Regions from separate parts of the Novosphingobium terrae genome, predicted to be linked through region 1. Evidence: predicted binding sites of a transcription regulator. Region 1 holds the regulator's gene; each other region holds the start of a gene.
What was found. Region 1 encodes LexA, which represses DNA repair genes until DNA is damaged. Its sites were predicted from a motif close to GTTCCNCNCTTGTTCT; they were not measured.
Positions count from the first base shown of each region.

Region 1 (5,459 bases):
GGCCTGTGGTTCACGCTTGCCAATGGCTGGCTTTGGTTGGGCCTATCAGCCTTTGGTATAGGGTTGGCAGCTTTGGCATGGTTGCTGCCCGCTGTTTCCCATGGCCATCTGCGCGGTGCTTTGGCGGGGATGGGGCTGGCTGTGGCGGCGGGTTGCGGGCTGATCTGGGCCAAATCGGCACTGGTGGGCACGCCCGCCATTGTGCAGCCGATGGCCCCGGTGATCACCGCCCGCGTGATGGACCGCTATGCCCAGCCTGCCGACCATCGTTTGCGGCTGGAACTGGCCTTTGCCGAGCCGGGCAGCGGCTGCCCGATTCTGGCGCGACTCTCCATGCCGGACAGCGCCGATCGTCCCGGCCTGACCGAAGGCGCGGTTGTGCGGTTGCGAGCAAGGCTGATGCCGCCGGCCGCTCCGGACCTGCCCGGAGGCTATGATGCGGCACGCTCGGCCTGGTTCGACGGTGTGGCGGCCACGGGCACGGTGATCGGCCCGGTGACGGTGGTGACGCCGGCGCCGGGCGATTCGTGGCTGGCCCGGGCGCGCCATGCTCTGGCCGATCATGTGCGATCCCGCCTGTCAGGCCCGGCGGGCGGCATCGCGGCGGCGTTTGCCAGTGGAGATCGTGGCGGTATCCCCGTCGCCGATGAGCAGGCGATGCGCGACTCGGGCCTGACGCATTTGCTGTCGGTCAGCGGCTTGCATGTGAGCGCGGTGATCGCCGGGGTTTATGTGCTGGCGATCCGGCTGTTGGCGCTGTTCCCATGGCTGGCCTTGCGGGTGCGCCTGCCGCTGCTGGCGAGCGGCTGTGGCGGAGCGGCAGGCATTTTCTACACGTTGCTGACCGGCGCCCAGGTGCCGACCGTGCGCTCGGTGCTGGGGGCCTTGCTGGTGATGATCGGGCTGGCGCTGGGCAGGCAGCCCTTTACGGTGCGCCTGCTGGCGGTGGGGTCGATCTGCACCATGCTGCTCTGGCCCGAGGCGGTGATCGGGCCCAGCTTTCAGATGAGCTTCGGTTCGGTGCTGGCGCTGGTGGTGCTGCATGATTGCGCTCCGGTCCGCGCCTTTCTGGCCCCGCGTGAGGAAGGCTGGTGGCTGCGCATGCTCCGCCATCTGGCGATGATCCTGCTGTCGGGGATGGTCATCGATCTGGCGTTGATGCCCATTGCGCTGTTCCATTTCCATCGGGCGGGGATTTACGGCTCAATGGCCAATCTGGTGGCCATTCCGCTGACCACCTTTGTGTCCATGCCTGCCATCGCGCTGGGGCTGGCGCTGGATCTGGTGGGGATGGGTGGCCCGGCATGGTGGGTTTGCGGGGAATCGCTCGACCTGCTGCTGGCGATTGCCCGGTGGACGGCGCAGCGCCCGGCCTCGGTGACGATGATGCCCGCCATGGATGGGGGGCGGTTTCTGCTGTTTGTAAGCGGCATGCTGTGGCTGGCCTTGTGGCACGGGCGGGGGCGGTTGTGGGGGTTGTTGCTCGCTTTAGCGGCGATCGTTTCACTGGCCTGGCTGCATCCGCCCGATGTGCTGATCACCGGGGACGGCAAGAACATTGGCATCACCGGCGTCCAGGGCCGAGCCCTGCTGATCCTGCGCGAAGGCAAGGGAGGCCGCATGGGCGAGTCCATGCTGGAGGCTGCAGGGTTGACCGGCACGGTCACCCCGCTGACGACATGGCCCGGTGCACGCTGTTCAGAAGGCTTTTGCGCGCTGGATCTCGACCGGGGGGGAAGGCGCTGGCGTCTGCTGATCGCGCGGGGCAAGGGCGAACCCAAGCCTGCCGAACTGGCGCAGGCCTGCGCTCAAAGCGATATCGTGGTGGCGCCGGACAAACTCTATGGCCCGTGCCACCCCAGATTGCTCAAGGCTGACCGTAGCTTGCTGCTGCGCAGCGGCGGCCTGTCGCTGGATCTGGAACACCGCCGGGTGACCACCGTGGAGCAATCTGCCGGCGACCACCCCTGGTGGCGTGCCCCGCACCATGCGCCCCGCGAGGTGCCAGAACCCTGATGTTGCCAGATGCAGTCAAAGCGGGCCTGCGGGAGGAATGCCGATTGGGTGTCGGAGACTGCTCTGGTGAGGTGGCGCGGTGTTGAAATGAGGCCATCTTGGCGATGGACTGCGCAATCCGCCGCAATCATCATAAACATCGCCGCGAAGGCCGATCTTGCCTCAACTGGCACCAGCGCGTTTTCACCGACAGCGAAACGCTCTGATCCTTTGCTGTCGCATGTTCCGAACCGTTGACCTTATGCAGTCAGCTTGAACATGCTCCAGGCCATGCGCCTATGACGCCCATGCGCAAAGCAGAGAGGGAGCAGAACCGTTCTGCCCCCTCCTGAACTATCAGTGATAGCGGCGCAGCAGCCCTGCCAGCTTGCCTTGCACCTGCACTTCGTCAGGGCGATAATATTGCGACTGATAGGTGGCATTGGCCGGATCGAGCCGGATCATGCCACCTTCGCGGCGCAGATATTTCAGCGTCGCTTCCCCGCCGCGTACCAGTGCCACCACGATTTCGCCGTCACGGGCGCTCTCGGTGCTGCGGATCAGGGCGAGATCGCCATCGAGAATGCCGGCCTCGACCATGGAATCGCCCGAAACTTCCAACGCGTAATGATCGCCCGAGCCGAGCAGGGCAGCGGGCACCGGCAAGGTCGACTGGCCTTCCAGCGCCTCGATCGGCACGCCTGCAGCGATGCGGCCATGCAGCGGAATCTCGATCACATCATTGTCCGCACGCAGCGCGGCGACCGGGGCGCCAGTCAGACCAGAGGAGGTCAGCGCGGCAGGGCGGGTGGGCGCCACTGGAGCGGCAGGCGCGCGGGGGGCTGGCGCGGTCCGCGTGCTGCTGACTACATCCTCGGGCTGGCGCAGCACTTCAAGGGCGCGGGCGCGGTTGGGCAGGCGGCGGATAAAGCCGCGTTCTTCCAGCGCCGAAATCAGCCTGTGGACACCCGATTTCGACTTGAGGTCGAGCGCTTCCTTCATTTCCTCGAACGAGGGGGAGACGCCATCCTCCTCCAGCCGGACCTGGATAAAGCGGAGCAATTCGTGCTGCTTGCGGGTGAGCATGCGGATGTCCTTCCTGCCGTTCCGTTTCCGAACGAACAAAGAACATTTATGCAACAATGTTGGAGCCGTCAAGCAAGGGAATGCGTGTCCAGCAGATAAATTCCCACGGTTGCGCCCATTTCGGCGGCATCGGCATCGATGGGCCGGTCGATCAGGCAATTGCTGGCCGCCATTGCTGCCAGAGCGCTGCTGTCACGCATCGGGTTGGGGGTGACGGTTTCGCCATCCCAAAGCCCACGCAGAAATTCCTGGCGTTTGCCGCCTGCGGGCACAGGGGCTGTCAGCCGGGCGCTGACGCGGCGGGGCAGAACCGTGCTGGCGCCCATCATGGCACGCAGCATCGGCAGCAGGAAAAACTGCCCGCACACCAGCCCGGAGACCGGATTGCCCGGCAGGCCAAGAATATGGCACGCGCCTCGCCGCGCATGCATCAGTGGCTTGCCGGGGCGCATCGCCACGCGCCAGAAGGCCAGCTGCGCCCCCCATGCTTCCAGCGCCGGGCGGATCAGATCGTGATCCCCCACCGAAGCGCCGCCCGAGGTGACGATCAGATCGGCCTCGCCAGCGGCCTGCAGAGCGGCGACCAGCGCGGATAAATCGTCTAGCACCGGGCCGATGCGCGTCACCTCCGCGCCCACGGCGCCGACCATCGCGGCCAGCATCGCGCCATTGCTGGCGGGGATTTGGTGCGGCAGGGGATCTGTGCCGGGGGAAACCAGTTCGTCGCCACTGTCGATGATGGTGACGCGGGGCAGGCGGCGCACGCTCACGCTGCCATGGCCGCCCGAAATGGCCAGAGCGATCTGGGCCGGGCCGAGGCGGGTTCCGGCGGGCAGCAAAGGCGTGCCCTGCGTGAAATCCAGCCCTGTGCGGCGGATGTGGCGGCCCGGAGGGTTGGGAGTATCGCCGGTCAGGGTCAGGTGGTCGCCATCGCGTGTGACATCTTCCTGAAGCACCATGGCATCGGCGCCTGCGGGCATCAGCGCGCCGGTGGCGATGCGGATCGCCTCGCCGGGCTGGACGGGGTGAGGCCATGGGTGGCCTGCCGCGCTCTCGCCCACCACGCGCCATGGGCCGGGCAAGTCCTGCGCGCGCATGGCATAGCCATCCATCGCGGAGAGGTCGGCGGCGGGCTGAGTGCGGCGCGCTGCCAAAGGCTCCGCCAGCCAGCGCCGAGCGGCCTGTTCGATGGGCAGGGTTTCAACAGGCAGCGGGGTGATGGTGGAGAGCAGTCGCTGCTGCGCCTCTGCCAGCGGGAGCGGCGGCATCAGGCTGGCCTGCCGGGCGCGTACCAGCTGCCCGATTTGCCGCCGTGTTTTTCGATCAGGCGGATGCCGGTGATCTCCATCGCCTTGTCCACTGCCTTGGCCATATCATAGACCGTCAGCAGCGCGACGGAGACGGCGGTCAGCGCTTCCATCTCCACGCCAGTCTTGCCGGTGAGGCTGGCGCTGGCGGTGCAGCGTAACCCATTGTCTTCAAGAACGAAGTCAACGCTGACGGAATCAAGTGCCAGCGGATGGCACAGCGGGATCAGATCGCCGACCTTCTTGGCGGCCATGATCCCGGCGATGCGCGCGGCGGCCAGCACATCGCCTTTGGGGATGGCGCCATCGCGGATCGCCTCCAGCGCCTGCGGGCCCATCAGGATGCGGCCCTCGGCGATGGCGAGGCGTCTGGTCTCGGCCTTGCCGCCCACATCGACCATGCGGGCATGGCCCTGAGCGTCGAGGTGGGTCAGCTCGGCCATCGGATCAGGCGCCGGTCAGCAGCTGGCGCGTGGCGGCCTCGACATCGGCCTGACGCATCAGGCTTTCGCCGACCAGGAACGTGCGGGCGTTGCTTTGCGCCAGACGCACCAGATCCTCATGGCTGTTGATGCCGCTTTCAGCCACCAGCAGCGTGCCTTCAGGCGCCAGCGGAGCGAGGTGCTCGGTGGTGGCGATGTCGGTCTTGAAGCGCTTCAAATCGCGGTTGTTCACGCCGATCAGGCGGGATGTGAGACGCGCGGCACGTTCCATCTCGGCCTCATTGTGGACTTCGACCAGCACATCCATGCCGCGTTCCAGCGCCGCTGCCTCGATCTCGGCCATCTGGGCGTCTTCCAGCGCGGCGACGATGATCAGGATCGCATCGGCACCGATGGAACGCGCCTCGGCCACCTGCCATGGGTCGATCATGAAATCCTTGCGGATGACGGGCAGGTCGCAGGCGGCGCGGGCGGCGATGAGGTAATCTTCATGGCCCTGAAAATAGGGCGCGTCGGTCAGGATCGAGAGGCAGGCGGCGCCCCCGGCCTGATAGGCGCGGGCATGGGCTGGCGGATCGAAATCGGCGCGGATCAGGCCCTTCGACGGGCTGGCCTTCTTGATCTCCGC
Region 1 covers NZ_JABVZR010000001.1:2,849,272-2,854,730, reverse strand. Annotated here, with positions in the region: gene HGK27_RS12775 (ComEC/Rec2 family competence protein) at 1-2,016, shown strand, start outside; gene lexA (transcriptional repressor LexA) at 2,353-3,081, opposite strand; gene HGK27_RS12765 (molybdopterin molybdotransferase MoeA) at 3,150-4,349, opposite strand; gene moaC (cyclic pyranopterin monophosphate synthase MoaC) at 4,349-4,831, opposite strand; gene trpC (indole-3-glycerol phosphate synthase TrpC) at 4,836-5,459, opposite strand, start outside.

Region 2 (5,459 bases), on a different contig from region 1:
GGCAGCGCTCCAGGACCGGCCAGCACGCGAGCGCCTCGGACCTGCGTCATGTACCTGCCATCCGGCATCCGGTTCATGACAATGGTCCTGTCTCGAAAGACCAGATCGAGATGCTGGTCTTCGCCGAGGACCGCACTGATCTCCTTGTCCTTGGCGCCCGAGCGCACTTCCATATAGACCTGCACCAGCACCCGGTCGCGCAAGGTGAGGTAGTCCTGCAGATGGTCGCGCGAAACGCGCGCCCGGGTCGGTGAGAGGTGCATCGCTTCGAACACGGCGGGCGCATCGACGATCGCCACGTCATTGTGCGGTTCCATCGGATCATCCCAGTGGATGCTGCCATCGGACCCAGCCCGTGGGATCAGACCGTAGGTCATGGCAAAGCCCGGATCGAGGACCAGTGTCGTGCGGTTGAGCGATTCCCAGTTCAGAATCAGAGGTTCAAGCTTGAGGCATTCTTCCTCTATCCATGCCTCGATCCAGAACTCGGGTCTATATCGCCCAGCTTCGCTTTCAAGCGGGCGGGGACCGTTGATTTCGACATCGGCGCCGAAGCTCGAAAGTTCGCCATTGAGGCGTTCCAGATCAGCAGGAGCGATCAGGGCGGTCGATGAATAACGCTGGCCGTCAATCGGCCCCTCGAAACTGCGCATCTCAGCCACCGTAACCATGGGAGCGGCCCACGGGTCTTCCTGCGCAATATGCTTCAGCAGGTCGGGCCACCATGTGTCATCCATTCGGGCTACCTCTCATCAAAGCCTGAAGCTGGTTGATGAGGTGTGCGGGGCCAGCAAGTCAATGTTGAAGACCCGTACCGAATCTTGCCAGCCACGCGAAGGCGCGCCGGTGCAGAGTTCAGATGTTAGCATCAGGGGCGCGTGAGAGCTCACTCGAAAGGGCATCTGATGCGCGGAAACCCTAAGTTCCTGGCCCCGGTTGGAACCCGCCCTCTGCCGAAAATCCAACGCGATAACAGACGTCATGTCCAGGGCGCCAAAGGGCAGGGGCTTGCTGTGACGCACGCTGGCCCCGCTATGACCTCAGGTCGTGGTCTCCGGAACGGCTCTTATCGGTGTCGAGAAGGCCTTATCTGCTGTTCGTTCATCGCCATAGGAGCTTAGTCGCCGACATGATTTTCAAGTCGGATTCAGGCTATGCCGCTGCTGATCCCATGAGCGCGCAGGCTTTCTTATCAAAGAGGTCGGCCCTTATCCGATATTTCTCAGCGATATGAGGGTTTGTTTGGTTGGCTTTCTCACGCTCTTCGCGCGCACGCATGCGGCAATATGCCGCGTCGATTTCGTCAAACATTGTCATTCCTCTCTAGGCGGTCGCCTTTGGCGACTCACAGAAGCCGTCTAAAACCACGAGGGCTGCCTTCGGCGTCGAATGTTACACGGAAATGGCTTTCCGGTGCGCAAGCGCTAAATGGCGACGAGGAGGGCCTCGCTCAAGCCCAACAGCTTCGAACACCGTACTATGAGGACAAAATGATGGAACGCCGACGTTGCAACGGTGACGTTGATCCGGGTGCCGTAACGCTGCCGCCTTCAGCAGGGTGGTTGCCTGCAAAGCGCCTGTAGCGGTCAGCGGGCCACCTCACACGGTCAAACTTAACTAACCGTCGTCGAGTTCTGGCGGCAGAGTGTGCCGCCTGTCGATAACGGCGTTGGCCAGTTCCTGCGCGGCGTCTTCCCGCACTGAGGCCTTGGGGGCCGTGATGCCCGCACGCGCCCAAGCGGGGGCGGCGAGGATAGCCTGAGCGATAGGGGTGGGGTCGATTCGTTCCATGGACATATGAGAACAAATATGGAACATCGGCGCAAGATGGAATGTCGAGGAGCCGATTCGATGTCTCTGGAATATGATCACTCCCCCCGTTTGGCTGAAGCCGTAAAGCTGGATGTGCTGGTTCGCCGAATATTAAGGCGGTGCGCGCATTCGTCAGATCATGAAGTGGCGATCTCGGGGGCCCGGACTGACGCGGCTCACTGAACGCTATGGACCTCATGCAAGCCTTGGCCGTCGTCGACTCAGTGGCGGATCGCGCGGATGTGTTACCAGAGCGCGGTCAGAACCTCATCGATGCGATGGCTTGCTCGCGTGACTGGGGGATCGAGCGTTCCGAGCTTGTCGATTTCTGGATATGCCTGGAGGATGATCACCCTGTGGGCCGGTGGCAGAGCGCCAACGCGCAGCGCAATCGAATAAGGCATCTGGTGAATGATCGTCGGCGGGCTGTGAAGGAGCGTCAAAACCCGAGCCATGGGGATTGGTAGTGCTGTGCGCAGCGGCGGAGGAGGATATATCCGCCGCGATCAAACGTGAAATGGCAGAAATCCGCCATTTTGTGCTATCAGATCGAGAACGCGATACTCCTACTGATATCCCACATTTTCGCTGTCTATTCCCATTTTCAGGAATAGGCAGAGCAATCCGAAGCGACCATCCTTGGGGCCTAACCCTAGGAGATCACCATGGATGAAGACGCGCTCATGGCCTTTGGTGCCGTGCTGACCATCATAGGCGGCCTACTGGAGCGCGCCGGAATATCCTCGAATGCGGAACTGGCCGGTATGCTGCGGAACATGGCTGCCGCGACAGATCTGTCTGGACCGCAGTATAGCGGGCAGGCCGCCTATATCACCGCCTGGTCCTCCATGGTGCAGTCTGCGGCGATGTCCCTGCCGGAAGGGGGCGGGAAGCCAAACTAACCCAGATCATGGGTTTATGCGGCATTTGCCCCTTCCCATTCCACGAGAACCCGGTACGCAGGCCGCGCGGGATCTCGATACCAAACCAATCCCGTGCGTTTGACGGTTGCGACCCGTTCGATGGAAAAGTCTTGGCGCCTTCTTTGACCACCGATTGACGGCGCTGAGAAGGTTGGCTCGGTATCGAGGGGATCGCAAGATCTCGGGCGAGCCAACCGCACTTGCGATAAGTGGTCGGAACCAATGCGCAGATCCTGCAATTTACATGCAGAGGCGCCTTCGAGCGTCGCGAGCGTTCCCTACGTGCTCCGCCCCCCCCGCCGGTCGGGAACGCTCGCATTCCCCGGAAATCATGGAGGTTTGCAAAATGCCGCTTGCGAGGTTTCCCAAGCAGAGGGTGTCCCGTTTCTGGGAATTGTGGGATAATTTTGCAGCACAGAGCGGATCGATGATCAAGCCCGTCCTGCTTCCGACCGAGCCCATGGCTCGGCTGTTTCTGGTCGATGATGCATTCGGAGAATATCTGAACCGCAGAAAATTCTTTGACGGAGACGGGACCGCAGCCGCAGGTTAGGCGGCGTCGCAAAATGGAACATGCACGGGGGCTGCATCTCTGAGCGATGGGCGCATGTAACTATGTAAGGTGAACCGCACGGATTTTTCGGAGGGTCCACCTCGGGAGTGCCGGATGAACGAAGGCCCGCTTTCGACGGTTACAAAAGGACGCGTGAGGGCAAATTTGTCCGCGGGAGTGGCCGGTCAAAACGCGCCGCCAGAAAGCTGCGATAATAGAAATTATGTTAAAACATCTGCTTCAGATAGGTCAAGGCCGACTTCTGGCGGTGAGCTGAATAAACCTGAACGCATGTCCTCTTCCATCCATGATCTGCTAACTCATTAGTCGATCACCCGACGAAGCGTACTTTAAGTTGGAAGTCTAATCCATTTCCCAACGAGCTCGACGGATCCGCGGCCATTTGTTCAAGCGTATCACCCAAGGCGTCAATTTACCATTGCGATGGCGATCGGATCACTTGGATCGAAGCCGTTCATCGTGCACGCCAAACTGGCAAGCCGAGGCCCACAGCGTGCAACCAGTATGGTTTGCATCATCGCTGCATCATACGCAATGGTCGCATGGAAAACTCGCAGCGTCGCATCACGCTTGAGATCCACAATCGTCGAGCTGAAGAGGCATCGGCGATGCCGTTGCGGTGACATTGCGACCTTCGCCATATTTTGTGGGTCTAGTGCCGGCAGCAGATCCATCTGTGCGGATTTAAGATCCCGGAATCACGAGCCGTTCCAGGAGACGGACCGGGTTAGCCGCCTTTCTTGACCGTCGCGAAAACGGTGGTTCAGCGAGAACACGAGGCCTGCCCGAGACGACATTGCGAACAGGGAGTGGTGACAAGCACTATAAAGCGTTATTGAATGGAGCCATGAAAACAATCAAACTCGTCCCGCTTCCATTATTGACACTCAAGGCACTTGGCGCTGGTGATCTCATATCGGCGAACCATACCGCACCAATTCCGCTAAGCGAATATTTCGTGCGTCCCGATTGCCGGAGCACTTGGCACCGGCGAGCTTTGCAGATTGCAAAAGACCCTCGCGCCGAAGAATGGATCACGCGAGTTATTGTCGATACAGATCGAGGAATGGCGATCGGCCAAGCTGGATTCCACGGGCCGCCGGATGCCCTCGGTATGGTCGAAGTCGGCTACGCAATAGACCCGCTTTTCCGGAGGCAGGGATATGGTCGCGCTGCTCTTGCGGCCCTACTTAGTTGGGCGATGAAAGACGAGACTATTAGAAGGGTTAGAGCCTCCATCAGCCCAGAAAACCTCCCTTCACGTATGATTGTTAGCAGCTTTGGATTTGTCGAGGTGGGTGAGCAGTGGGATGATGAAGATGGTCTTGAAACAATTTTCGAGGTTGAAGCCTGCTAACCCGATAGGAACCCGTTTTTCGCCCCCTCCATCAGGAACCCAGTCCGAGACGGCTGCACTCGACCGAACGTCAGAATTTTAAAAACGGCTTGCAACGCGGGAGCCAACCACAGATGCCGTTCCGGTCCCGACGACGGTGGCGTCCATCCACTCAAGGCATGCACGACACTTTGAAGAATGCCTCAGTTCCGCCCGGTTCTCAAAGCGATGGCCCATTCTTGGCGCCCATTGCTCAGCGCGACACAGGCCGCCTGTTCCCAATCATAATCGACGCAATGGATTTCTGCGGACCAATCACCGCCATTATCCGACACGATCGCATAGCGTGCTTGCGGTGACCCAGCCTCAACAGAGTGGGGATAGGGGTGGTCATCGGTATAAGCTGGCAGACCTACACTGCCGGGGTTCACGATCAGACGACCATCATGCAACCTTTCCACGCGCGCCAGATGGGTGTGACCGCAAAGGATGACTCGGGCATCACAGTTACCTGCCCGATCCTTAATCTCGGCTTGTGTCGCACGGCGCAAGCCTTCGGGCGTGACGGTCTCAAGCAAATAATCCAAATCGCTATTTGGCGTCCCATGCACTAGCAGGATATCTTCGTTCAGCCGGATAGTTTGGGGCAGGCTGTCGAACCACGCCAATTGCGCTGGCGTGAGCGTTTGGGCAGCGTACCGATCCGATGGGCCCATCCGATCAAGTGGGAGGGTCAAAACCTGTCGTTCGTGATTTCCCCGAATTGTTGGAAATTCCAGAGGTATAAGGCGATCGGCCGTCTCGCGTGGAAACA
Region 2 covers NZ_JABVZR010000003.1:81,086-86,544, forward strand. Annotated here, with positions in the region: gene HGK27_RS29965 (hypothetical protein) at 1-737, opposite strand, end outside; gene HGK27_RS29970 (hypothetical protein) at 1,153-1,311, opposite strand; gene HGK27_RS29975 (DUF6771 family protein) at 1,618-1,791, opposite strand; gene HGK27_RS29980 (hypothetical protein) at 2,478-2,714, shown strand; gene HGK27_RS29985 (hypothetical protein) at 3,717-3,983, opposite strand; gene HGK27_RS29990 (GNAT family N-acetyltransferase) at 4,157-4,666, shown strand; gene HGK27_RS29995 (metallophosphoesterase family protein) at 4,849-5,459, opposite strand, start outside.
Region 2: a site for LexA is predicted at 1,801-1,816, ahead of HGK27_RS29975 (DUF6771 family protein). Genes of this name have one in related genera too.

Region 3 (5,459 bases), 2.1 Mb from region 1:
CGTCGCCAGCAGCATATCATTGTCGCGCTGATGCAGGCCGATGCTTGGCTCATCCAGCACGTACAGCACGCCCGAGAGCCCGCTGCCGATCTGGCTGGCCAGACGGATACGCTGCGATTCACCGCCCGACAGCGTGCCGCTGGTGCGATCCAGATTGAGGTAATCCAGACCCACATTGTTCAGGAAACCAAGCCTTTCGTTGATTTCCTTCAGAATGGCCTTGGCGATCTGCTTCTGCTGATCGGTCAGATGCTCCTCCAGCGTGGAGAACCACGCCAGAGCATCCTGCACGCTCAACCGCACGCCATCGGCAATATCGCTGCCCGCCACCTTCACGGCCAGAGCTTCGGGCTTCAGGCGCTTGCCATCGCAGACCTCGCAAGGCTGGGCGGTCTGATATTTGCTCAGCTCCTCGCGCATAAATGCGCTTTCGGTCTGCAGCATGCGGCGGTTCAAATTGCCGATCACGCCCTCGAAGGGCTTGGTCACGGTGTAGAGCTTCTTGCCGTCCATAAAGGTCAGCGGCACCGGCGTCTTGCCCGTGCCATAGAGGATCACGATCTTGGCCTCGGCGGGCAGATCGATCCACGGCGTTTCCAGCGCGAAACCGTAATGCTTGGCCAGCGAAGCCAGCACCTGCATATAATAAGGCGACGGCGGGTTCGACTTGGCCCAGGGCACCACCGCCCCCGCCTTGATCGACAGCCCCTCATTGGGCACCACCAGCTGCGGATCGAACAGCAGCTTCTCGCCCAGACCATCGCAGGCCGGGCAGGCCCCCTGAGGCGCGTTGAAGGAGAACAGGCGCGGCTCGATGCTCTCAATCGTGAAGCCGGACACCGGGCAGGCAAACTTCTCGCTGAACACGATGCGGTTCAGCGGCACACCCGCGCCCTTCAAATTCTTCGACTTGGCCTCACCCTCGCGCCCCGGCACCACGCCATCGGCCAGATCGATATAGGCCAGCCCATCGGCCAGCTTCAAAGCCTGCTCGAAACTGTCGGCCAGGCGGCTCTGGATGCCATCCTTCACCGCCACGCGGTCGACCACCACCTCGATGTCATGCTTGTACTTCTTGTCGAGCGCAGGCGCGTCCTCGATGGCATACATCTCGCCATCGATGCGCAGGCGGGTGTAACCCGCCTTCTGCCACTCGGCGATTTCCTTGCGATACTCGCCCTTGCGGCCGCGCACGGCAGGCGCCAGCAGATAGGCGCGCGTGCCCTCGGGCAGGGCCATCACGCGGTCCACCATCTGGCTGACGGTCTGCGCGGCAATCGGCAGGCCGGTGGCGGGCGAATAAGGCACACCCACCCGCGCCCAGAGCAGGCGCATATAGTCGTAAATCTCGGTCACCGTCGCCACGGTGGAGCGCGGGTTGCGGCTGGTGGTCTTCTGCTCGATGGAGATCGCGGGGCTAAGCCCGTCGATATGCTCGACATCGGGCTTCTGCATCATCTCCAGAAACTGGCGCGCATAGGCCGAGAGACTCTCGACATAGCGCCGCTGCCCCTCGGCATAGATCGTATCGAACGCCAAGGACGATTTCCCCGAGCCCGAAAGCCCGGTGATGACGATCAGACTGTCTCGCGGCAGCGTGATGTCCACGCCCTTGAGATTGTGCTCACGCGCGCCGCGCACGGTAATATGGGAGAGACTCATGAAGGCCCGTGTTCCAGATTTGTTCGATTGTGGCAAGACCGAAGCGCTCGCCCGAAAGGGCAAAGGGCACAAGCCCACGCGCGTCTTCCATAATGTGGTAACGAGACCCCACCGCGACAAGCCCTTCTTAACCATGCAAGTCGGGCCGGCGTTAAGCGATTAACGGTTAAGGCCCCCGTCCGTGCCGCTTTGGAACGGCGGCAAATCGACAGATGCGACGGATGGTTGAACCGTCTAGGCGACAGGCTGTCCCATTTCTGCAAAGGTTCTGCGGATGCACCCGCAAGCGCGTGACATGGCTGAAACTCCGATCCACGCGCTGGCAGATCTGCCGCGCGCGGCGGATTTTCGTGGCCGCTTCTCGCGCCGCAAGCCGCTGACAATCGCCCGCGCCCGCCGCCAGCATCTGCATCATGCCGTGGGGCTGCGCGCCGCCGCGCTCTCGATTGCCGCCGTGGTGGTCGCCGCCAGCTGGCAGGTGCAGGCCCAGCAGCACAATGGCTTCGCTGCCCTCACCGAGGATGACAGCGCCCAGCAAGTCACCCCCATGCCTTTCGAGCGCCCGGGCGAAAGCTTCCCCGGCTCGGCCTGGTACTATCTGGCCGCGTGGGACCAGCTGCCCGGCGACGGCCAGCAAACCCTCGCCCCCGATGCCCACGACGATAGCGATCCCGCCCCCCTCACCGGCCCCGCCGGTTCCGCGCGCGCCCTGATCGCGGCGGCGGCAGGACAGGATCACGACCGCGCCCTGCAATGCCTGACCAGCGCCATCTATTACGAAGCCGCCAGCGAGCCCGATGACGGCCAGCGCGCCGTGGCTCAGGTGGTGCTGAACCGTGTGGCGCATCCCAGCTTTCCCAAGACGGTGTGCGGCGTGGTCTTTCAGGGCTCCGAGAAAAGCACCGGCTGCCAGTTCACCTTCACCTGCGATGGCGCTCTGGCCCGCCTGCCCAGCCGCTATTTCTGGGACCGGGCGCAAGCCGTGGCCCGCGCGGCGCTGGCTGGCTATGTCTTCCGCCCCGTCGGGCTGGCGACGCATTACCATACCTTCGCCGTCCATCCCTATTGGGACGCGGCGATGAACTTCATCGGCCAGATCGGCGCGCATCGCTTCTATCGCCTGCCCGGGCCTGCCGGGGAAAGCACCGCCTTCCGCTTCGCCTATGCCGGTGGAGAACCGCTCGCCGCGCCCCATGCCCGCAATGGCCAGAGCGCCGATATGCTGGCCACCGCCGATCCGCTGGCGGTGGAGCGCGCCTATGACGCCAGCCTGAAACAGGCCGGAGGCAGCGCCGCGCAACTGCAGGTCGCCGCCGCCAACGCGCCTGCGGAAACCCCGCCTGCCTACACCGATGATGTCATCCGGCGCGGCGGCGACAAGGCCTATCGAGCCAGCAATCTCCCGGGCGGCCTGCCCGGCAGCGACAGCGTGCGCGAGGATTACCGCAACAGCGGCCAGTGGATCGGCACGCCGCAATAAGCGGGCGCCGTCCCGCGCCGGCCCTCGTTCCGGCGCAATTTACACAGCGCAACATTTCGATAACCAAGCCGCATCACAAAGGTTTAGGCCCTTGGCCCTAGACCGGTTGCGTCGCCAAGGTTCACAAACAAGCCAAGTCAAGGAAGCATACCCCCATGTCCATCCGTTTCGCAGCAGCAGGCAGCGGGGAATGTAAAGCAGTCGCACGGGTCCTGAGTACCCCCGCCCTGAGCATGGCGGCCAATGATGTCGATGCGCCGATCAGGGCCGATGCGCTGCTGGTCAGCACGCTGCGCCATTTCGCGCTCCATGGCCTGAACGCCGCCGCCGAGGCCCGCCGCCTCACCCTGCTCGCCCATGAGCGCGGCGACCGCGATCAATCGCACCACTGGCGTGCCGTCTGCCGCCAGCTCGACCGCCGGATGGCCGATGCGATCGGTTCGCCGCGCCGCCGCTGACACGCAAGGCATTTCAAAACAGGCCCGGTCGCGAGACTCGGGCCTGTTAGCGTTACGAGTCGGCCTGCCCCGCCGCATTGTTGCCCGCCTGCCTGACCGCCCTCGATGCGTTTTCCGCATCGAGCGATGCACCATGCGCAAGCCGCACCCGCAGTTCACGTACCAGACAGGTTCATTTTTGTAACGAAACGTGCATTTTGACCGAGTTATCGCTATTGCGAATGAATTGCGCAAACTCTTTGCATCCCTATGTGTTTCGTGCCTTGCAATGGTCAGCACAGAGGAATAGGGCACCCTCCAAATCCAACCAAGGGCCCCCGCGCGCTTGCGGGACTGTACGGGAAGCCCGGATCGATCCAGCTCTGTCAGCACCTCACTCCCGGGGTGCTGGTGGGAGCCCCGCAGAAGCGTAGAGGACTGGAAGTTCATGGCACGCAAGAAGATCGCCCTCATTGGCGCCGGCAACATCGGTGGTACGCTGGCTCACCTGGCCGCGCAGAAGGAACTGGGCGACATCGTCCTCTTCGACATCACCGAAGGCATCCCCCAGGGCAAGGCGCTTGACCTGTCGCAGTGCGGCCCGGTCGAAGGCTTCGACGCCAAGATCACCGGTTCGAACGACTATGCCGACATCGCCGGCGCCGACGTCATCATCGTGACCGCCGGTGTGCCCCGCAAGGCCGGCATGAGCCGCGACGACCTGCTGTCGATCAACCTGAAGGTGATGAAGGCCGTGGGCGAAGGCATCAAGGCCAACGCGCCTGACGCTTTCGTGATCTGCATCACCAACCCGCTCGACGCGATGGTCTGGGCTCTGCGCGAATTCTCGGGCCTGCCCGCCAACAAGGTCGTCGGCATGGCTGGCGTGCTGGACTCGGCCCGCTTCTCGACCTTCCTGGCCTGGGAGTTCGGCGTCTCGATCCGCGACGTGAACACCTTCGTGCTCGGCGGCCACGGCGACACCATGGTGCCCGTGACCCAGTACTCGACCGTCAACGGCATCCCCGTCCCCGATCTGATCAAGATGGGCCTGTCGACCAAGGAAAAGATCGACGCCATCGTGGCCCGCACCCGTTCGGGCGGCGGCGAGATCGTCGGCCTGCTCAAGACCGGTTCGGCTTTCTATGCTCCGGCCGCTTCGGCGATCGCCATGGCCGAGGCCTATCTGTTCGACCAGAAGCGCATCCTGCCGATCGCTGCTTACGTTGACGGCGCCTATGGCGTTGACGGCCTCTATGTCGGCGTGCCCGCCATGATCGGCGCCGATGGCGTTGAAAAGATCGTCGAGATCGAGCTGGACGCGGAAGCCAAGGGCAACCTCCAGATCTCGGTCGACGCGGTCAAGGAACTGCTGGTGGCCTGCAAGAACATCGATCCTTCGCTGGCCTGATTCCAATCGCACAAGGTGCCCGCTTCGCAAAGCGGGCACCTTTTGACTGCCTGCCTCCCCCGTTTTATCGGAGACATCCATGTCGATCCTTATTGACAAGAATACCAAGGTCATCACCCAGGGTATGACCGGCAAGACCGGCACCTTCCACACCCAGCAGGCGCTGGCCTATGGCACCCAGATGGTCGGCGGCGTGACCCCCGGCAAGGGCGGCACCACCCATGACGAGACCGGCCTGCCGATCTGGAACACGGTGGCTGAAGCCAAGGCTGTTTCGGGCGCGACCGCCTCGGTCATCTACGTGCCGCCACCGTTCGCCGCTGACTCGATCCTGGAAGCCATCGACGCCAAGATCGAGCTGATCGTTGCCATCACCGAGGGCATCCCCGTGGCCGACATGGTCCGCGTGAAGCGCGCTCTGGCCGGTTCCAGCTCGCGCCTGATCGGCCCGAACTGCCCCGGCCTGCTG
Region 3 covers NZ_JABVZR010000001.1:786,972-792,430, reverse strand. Annotated here, with positions in the region: gene uvrA (excinuclease ABC subunit UvrA) at 1-1,662, opposite strand, end outside; gene HGK27_RS03735 (cell wall hydrolase) at 1,958-3,142, shown strand; gene HGK27_RS03730 (hypothetical protein) at 3,376-3,600, shown strand; gene mdh (malate dehydrogenase) at 4,028-4,990, shown strand; gene sucD (succinate--CoA ligase subunit alpha) at 5,070-5,459, shown strand, end outside.
Region 3: a site for LexA is predicted at 1,673-1,688, ahead of uvrA (excinuclease ABC subunit UvrA). Genes of this name have one in related genera too.

Region 4 (5,459 bases), 2.2 Mb from region 1:
GAATTGCTGCGCTCGGTCGCGGCTTCCGGTTATGACACGCCCACGCCGATCCAGGCCCAGGCCATCCCCACCGTGCTGATGATGCGCGATCTGATCGCCATCGCCCAGACGGGCACCGGCAAGACGGCGGGTTTCGTGCTGCCGATGATCGACATTCTGGCCCATGGCCGCCGCCGCGCCCTGATGCCGCGCAGCCTGATCCTTGAGCCGACGCGCGAGCTGGCCGCTCAGGTTGCAGAGAATTTCGAGAAATACGGCAAGAATCACGATCTGAAGATGGCGCTGCTGATCGGCGGCGTGCAGATGGGCGATCAGGTGAAGGCCCTCTCGGACGGTGTGGACGTGCTGATCGCCACGCCGGGTCGCCTGATGGACCTGTTCCAGCGCGGCAAGATCCTGCTGACCGGTTGCAGCATGCTGGTGATCGACGAAGCCGATCGCATGCTCGACATGGGCTTTATTCCCGACATTGAAGAGATCTGCTCGAAGCTGCCCGCGCAGCGCCAGACCCTGCTGTTCAGCGCGACCATGCCGCCGCCGATCAAGAAGCTGGCCGACAAGTTCCTGAGCAATCCCAAATATATCGAGGTGGCCCGCCCGGCCTCGACCAACACCAACATCGCCCAGCACAAGGTGAAGTGCGTGTCGCGTCAGAAGCGCGAAGTGCTGCGTCATCTGCTGCGCACGGACAATGTCTCCACCGCGATCATCTTCGCCAACCGCAAGACCACGGTGCGCGAACTGGCCAAGAGCCTGAAGCGTCATGGCTTTTCGGCGGGCGAAATCCATGGCGACATGGACCAGAGCAGCCGCATTGCCGAGCTGGAGCGCTTCAAGGCCGGCACGATCAACATTCTGGTCGCCAGCGATGTGGCGGCGCGCGGCATCGACGTGAAGGGCGTTTCGCACGTCTTCAACTTCGACACGCCGTGGCATCCGGACGATTATGTCCACCGCATCGGCCGTACCGGTCGCGGCGGGGCGACGGGCCGGGCCTTCACGCTCTATTCCAGCGAGGATGCCGAGGCGATTGCCAATGTCGAAAAGCTGACCGGCGGCGCGATCCCCGAGATCAAGGTCGATCTGGGCGGCAGTTCAAGCAGTGGGGGGGATGAGGACAAGCCGGTGCGCGAGAAGCGCGCGAGCAAGCCCGCTGTTGAGGCGCCTGCTGCCGAGAAGAAGACCCGCGAGCGCAAGCCGCGTGGCGGCAAGGCGGAAGCGCCCCGTGAAGAGCTGCGGGCTGAGGAGCCGGTGCGTGAGGCGCCGCGTCGCGCGGAGCGTCAGGAGCGTTACCGTGACGAACCGCGTCGCGAGGCTCCGCGCCGTGAGGATGCCCGCCGGGATGATCGCGGGCGTGGCCGTCAGGATGACCGCCGCTCGCGCTGGCAGAATGATGAGCCGCCGAGCAAGCCCGGTGAGTGGAACGGCCCGATTCCGGAGTTCCTTGGCGTTTCGGCGCTGGATTGATCTTGGACGCGAGGGTGGTGTGAAACTACCCTCGCGCCGGGAGACAAAAGGGCAAACGCAACTTGGCGTTCCAGCCCCAAGGATAGGGCGCCACCGCCCCATCGCCGGAAGACGTTATGGGAGCGCGAGGGTGTAACACCCTCGCATCTTCTTTTCCCTTTTAACCGACCTTCCGCACAAAACTGTCCAACACGCGCTTACGCCCGACGGTATCGAAATCGATCTCCAGTCGGTTGCCTTCTTGCGCGGCGACCACACCATCCCCGAACTTGTCATGCGTCACGCGATCACCCGAGCGGATATCGAGCCGGGGTTTGGCCGCGAAGCTGGCCGCGCTGCGGGTGCTTTCGGGAATCCGGCGGGGGGTGGTGTCGAAGGTCTGGGTTGCAGCGCGTTGCCAACCCGGGCCGCGGCTCTGCGCGCGGTCGGGCTTGTCGCGGGCGAGGTGGGCGAAGGGATCGTCGCGCTCGCTCCATTGCGCGCGCCACATGCTGGCGCCGCCGGTCAGGCTCGATTCCTCGTTGATATGGTCCTTGGGCAGCTCGGCCACGAAGCGGCTGGGGATCGAAGACGTCCACTGGCCATAGATGCGGCGGTTGGCGGCATGCATGATGGTGCAGAGCCGCCGCGCGCGGGTGATGGCGACATAGGCGAGGCGGCGCTCTTCTTCCAACGAAGCCAAACCGCCTTCGTCCAGCGAGCGCTGCGAAGGGAAGACGCCTTCTTCCCAGCCGGGCAGGAAAACGTGGTCGAATTCCAGACCCTTGGCGGCGTGGATGGTCATGATGGTGACCTTTTCCGCATCCTCATTGGCGTCATTGTCCATCACCAGCGAGACGTGTTCGAGGAAGGCGCCAAGGTCCTCGTAATCCTCCATGGCGCGCACCAGTTCGGAGAGGTTTTCCAGACGCCCGGCAGCCTCGGCGCTTTTTTCGGCCTGAAGCGCGCCGGTGTAGCCCGATTCGTCGAGCATCATGCGCGCCAGATTGGCCGGGCTGTTGACCTTCTCCTCATCGCGCCAGCGGGCGAAATTGCGCATCAGTGCCAGAATGGTGCCGCGCGCGCGGGCGGGGATTTCGTCGGTGTCGCAGATCTGGATCGCAGCGAGGGCCAACGGAATGTTGGCGGCGCGGGCGAAGCGGTGCAGCTTCTCCAGCGTCTTGTCGCCAAGGCCGCGCTTGGGGGTGTTGTAGATGCGCTCGAAGGCCAGATCGTCATTGGGCTGGGCGATCAGGCGCAGATAGGCCAGCGCATCGCGGATTTCGGCACGCTCATAGAAGCGGAAGCCGCCGACGATGCGATAGGGCAGGCCGATGGAGATGAAGCGGTCTTCGAACTCGCGCGTCTGGAACTGGGCGCGCACGAGGATGGCCACCTTGGTGAGGGGCAGGCCCTCGCGCTGCAGGCGCTCGATTTCCTCGCCCACACGGCGCGCTTCCTCGGGCGCGTCCCACACGCCGATCACGCGCAGCTTGTCGCCGCCGGTGGCCTCGGTCCACAGCGTCTTGCCCAGACGCTCGCTGTTCTCGCGGATCAGGCCCGAGGCGGCGGCGAGGATATGCGGCGTGGAGCGATAGTTCTGCTCCAGCTTGATGACCTTGGCGCCGGGGAAATCCTGCTCGAACTTCAGAATGTTGGCCACTTCGGCGCCGCGCCACGAATAGATCGACTGGTCGTCGTCACCCACCACGCAGATGTTGTGCCGCGCCATGGCCAGCAGGCGCAGCCAGAGATACTGCACCGAGTTGGTGTCCTGATACTCGTCCACCATGATGTATTTGAAGCGGCGCTGATACTCCTCCAGCACGTCGCGGTGCTGGCGGAAGATGGTCAGCATATGCAGCAGCAGATCGCCGAAATCGCAGGTGTTGAGCGCCAGCAACCGCGCCTGATAGAGCCGGTAGAAATGCTGGCCCTTGCCATTGGCATAGGCCTCGCTCTCGAAGGCATCGACATCGGCGGGGGCCAGCCCCTTGTTCTTCCAGCGGTCGATGCAGCCGGCCAGCAGCTTGGCGGGCCAGCGCTTGTCATCCACGCCCTCGGCCTGAATCAGCTGTTTCAAGAGCCGCAGCTGATCGTCCGTATCCAGAATCGTGAAGTTGCTTTGCAGCCCCACCAGCTCGGCATGGCGGCGCAGCATCTTGGCGGCAATCGCGTGGAAGGTGCCCAGCCATGGCATGCCCTCCACCGCCGGGCCGATCAGATGGCCGACACGCTCGCGCATTTCCCGCGCGGCCTTGTTGGTGAAGGTGACGCAGAGGATTTCGCTCGGCCAGGCCAGCTTCAAGGCCACCAGATTGGCCAGACGTGCCGTCAGCGCCGCCGTCTTGCCGGTGCCCGCGCCCGCCAGCATCAGCACGGGGCCTTCGGTGGTCAGCACCGCCTCACGCTGGGGCGGATTGAGGCGGGCGAGCCAGTCGGGCTCGGTGGCGTAGGGGGAGGGCATGATATCAGTCACAGGGGAACGCCTAGGGAACAGGGGCGAGTCTGGCAACCGATAACGCCCGATGAACGGTGCATTCAGGGCCGGATCATGGCGGCTCTGCGACAAAAGCGCTTCGGGACCGCCGAAGGGAATCGAGTCGCACAGATTTGAGATGGAGAAACCCCGATGCGTATGATGTCTTATGCAGCCCTGCCTTTGCTGCTGATGGGTTCGGCCCTGTCCGGCGCGGCCCACGCCCAGGGCACCGTTCAGGTTCAGGCCAATCCGCGCGGCGACGAGCCTGTGGCGGCCAGCGCAGACCCTGCCGCCGCCAATGACCCTGTGCCCGCCACCCAGCCCAGCGATCCGGGCTATCACGCCGGGCCTTACGCGGGCGCTTTGAGTGCCCCTCCGGCAGATGCCATGAACAAGAGCTATCCGGTCTGCTCGGCGCATGTGCAGGATGCTTGCCGCAATCCTGGCGGTCGATAAGCACTGCAATCGGTAACAAATGAAAAGGGCATCGCGCTTGCGGTGCCCTTTTCGCATTGACAAAGATGCGCCGCCGTTCGAGCGAGGGCGGATGCATACCCCCCTCAGCCATCAGCCGCATCCTTTGCGCCAGAACGCCCGCATTCTGCTTGCCGCCCTTGTCGGCACATCGGTGGAATTTTACGACTATTACGTCTTCGCCACGGCGACGGCGCTGGTCTTCGGGCCGATGTTCTTCCCCAAGGTTGCGCCCTCGGTGCAGCAGATTGCCGCCTTTATGGTGTTCGGCGGGGCCTTTATCGCGCGGCCCGTGGGTGCCATCGCCTTCGGCCATTTTGGCGACAGGATCGGGCGCAAATCCACGCTGGTGGCCTCGCTGATGCTGATGGGCGCCTCGACGGTCGCGGTGGCGTTCCTGCCGTCCTATGAACAGGCCGGGCTGCTGGCGCCGGTGCTGCTGTGCATCTGCCGCTTCGGTCAGGGCTTCGGCCTTGGCGGCGAGTGGGGCGGGGCGGCCTTGCTGGCGGTGGAATATGCCCCGCCGGGCTGGAAGGCGCGCTTTGGCTGCGCACCTCAGTTGGGGGCGCCTGTGGGCTTCCTGTGCGCCAATGGCCTGTTCCTGATCCTTGGCCTCACCATGAGCGATGCCGATTTCAAGGCATGGGGCTGGCGCGTGCCCTTCCTGCTCTCGGCGCTGCTGGTGGCCATCGGCCTCTGGGTGCGCCTGAAGATCGCCGAGACGCCCGAGTTTCAGGAAGCGCTCAAGCATGAAGCCCCGCCCGCCGTGCCGCTGGGCGTGCTGCTGAGCCAGCACTGGCGCGGACTGCTCGCGGGCAGTGCTGGCGTGGTGGCCTGTTTTGCGCTGTTCTATCTCTCCACCGCCTTTGCGCTGGCGCAGGGCGCCGGGCCGCTGGGCTATGGGCGTCAGAATTTCCTCGCGGTGCAGCTGGCTGCCAATCTGTTCCTGACCGCCGGGATCATCGCCGCCGCCATCTGGTCGGACCGTTATTCCGAGGGCAAGGTTCTGGCATGGGGCGCGGGGCTTGGCGCAGTGATCGGGCTGTTCTTCTGGATG
Region 4 covers NZ_JABVZR010000001.1:621,977-627,435, forward strand. Annotated here, with positions in the region: gene HGK27_RS02900 (DEAD/DEAH box helicase) at 1-1,467, shown strand, start outside; gene HGK27_RS02905 (ATP-dependent helicase) at 1,628-3,913, opposite strand; gene HGK27_RS02910 (hypothetical protein) at 4,079-4,384, shown strand; gene HGK27_RS02915 (MFS transporter) at 4,476-5,459, shown strand, end outside.
Region 4: a site for LexA is predicted at 3,929-3,944, ahead of HGK27_RS02905 (ATP-dependent helicase). Genes of this name have one in related genera too.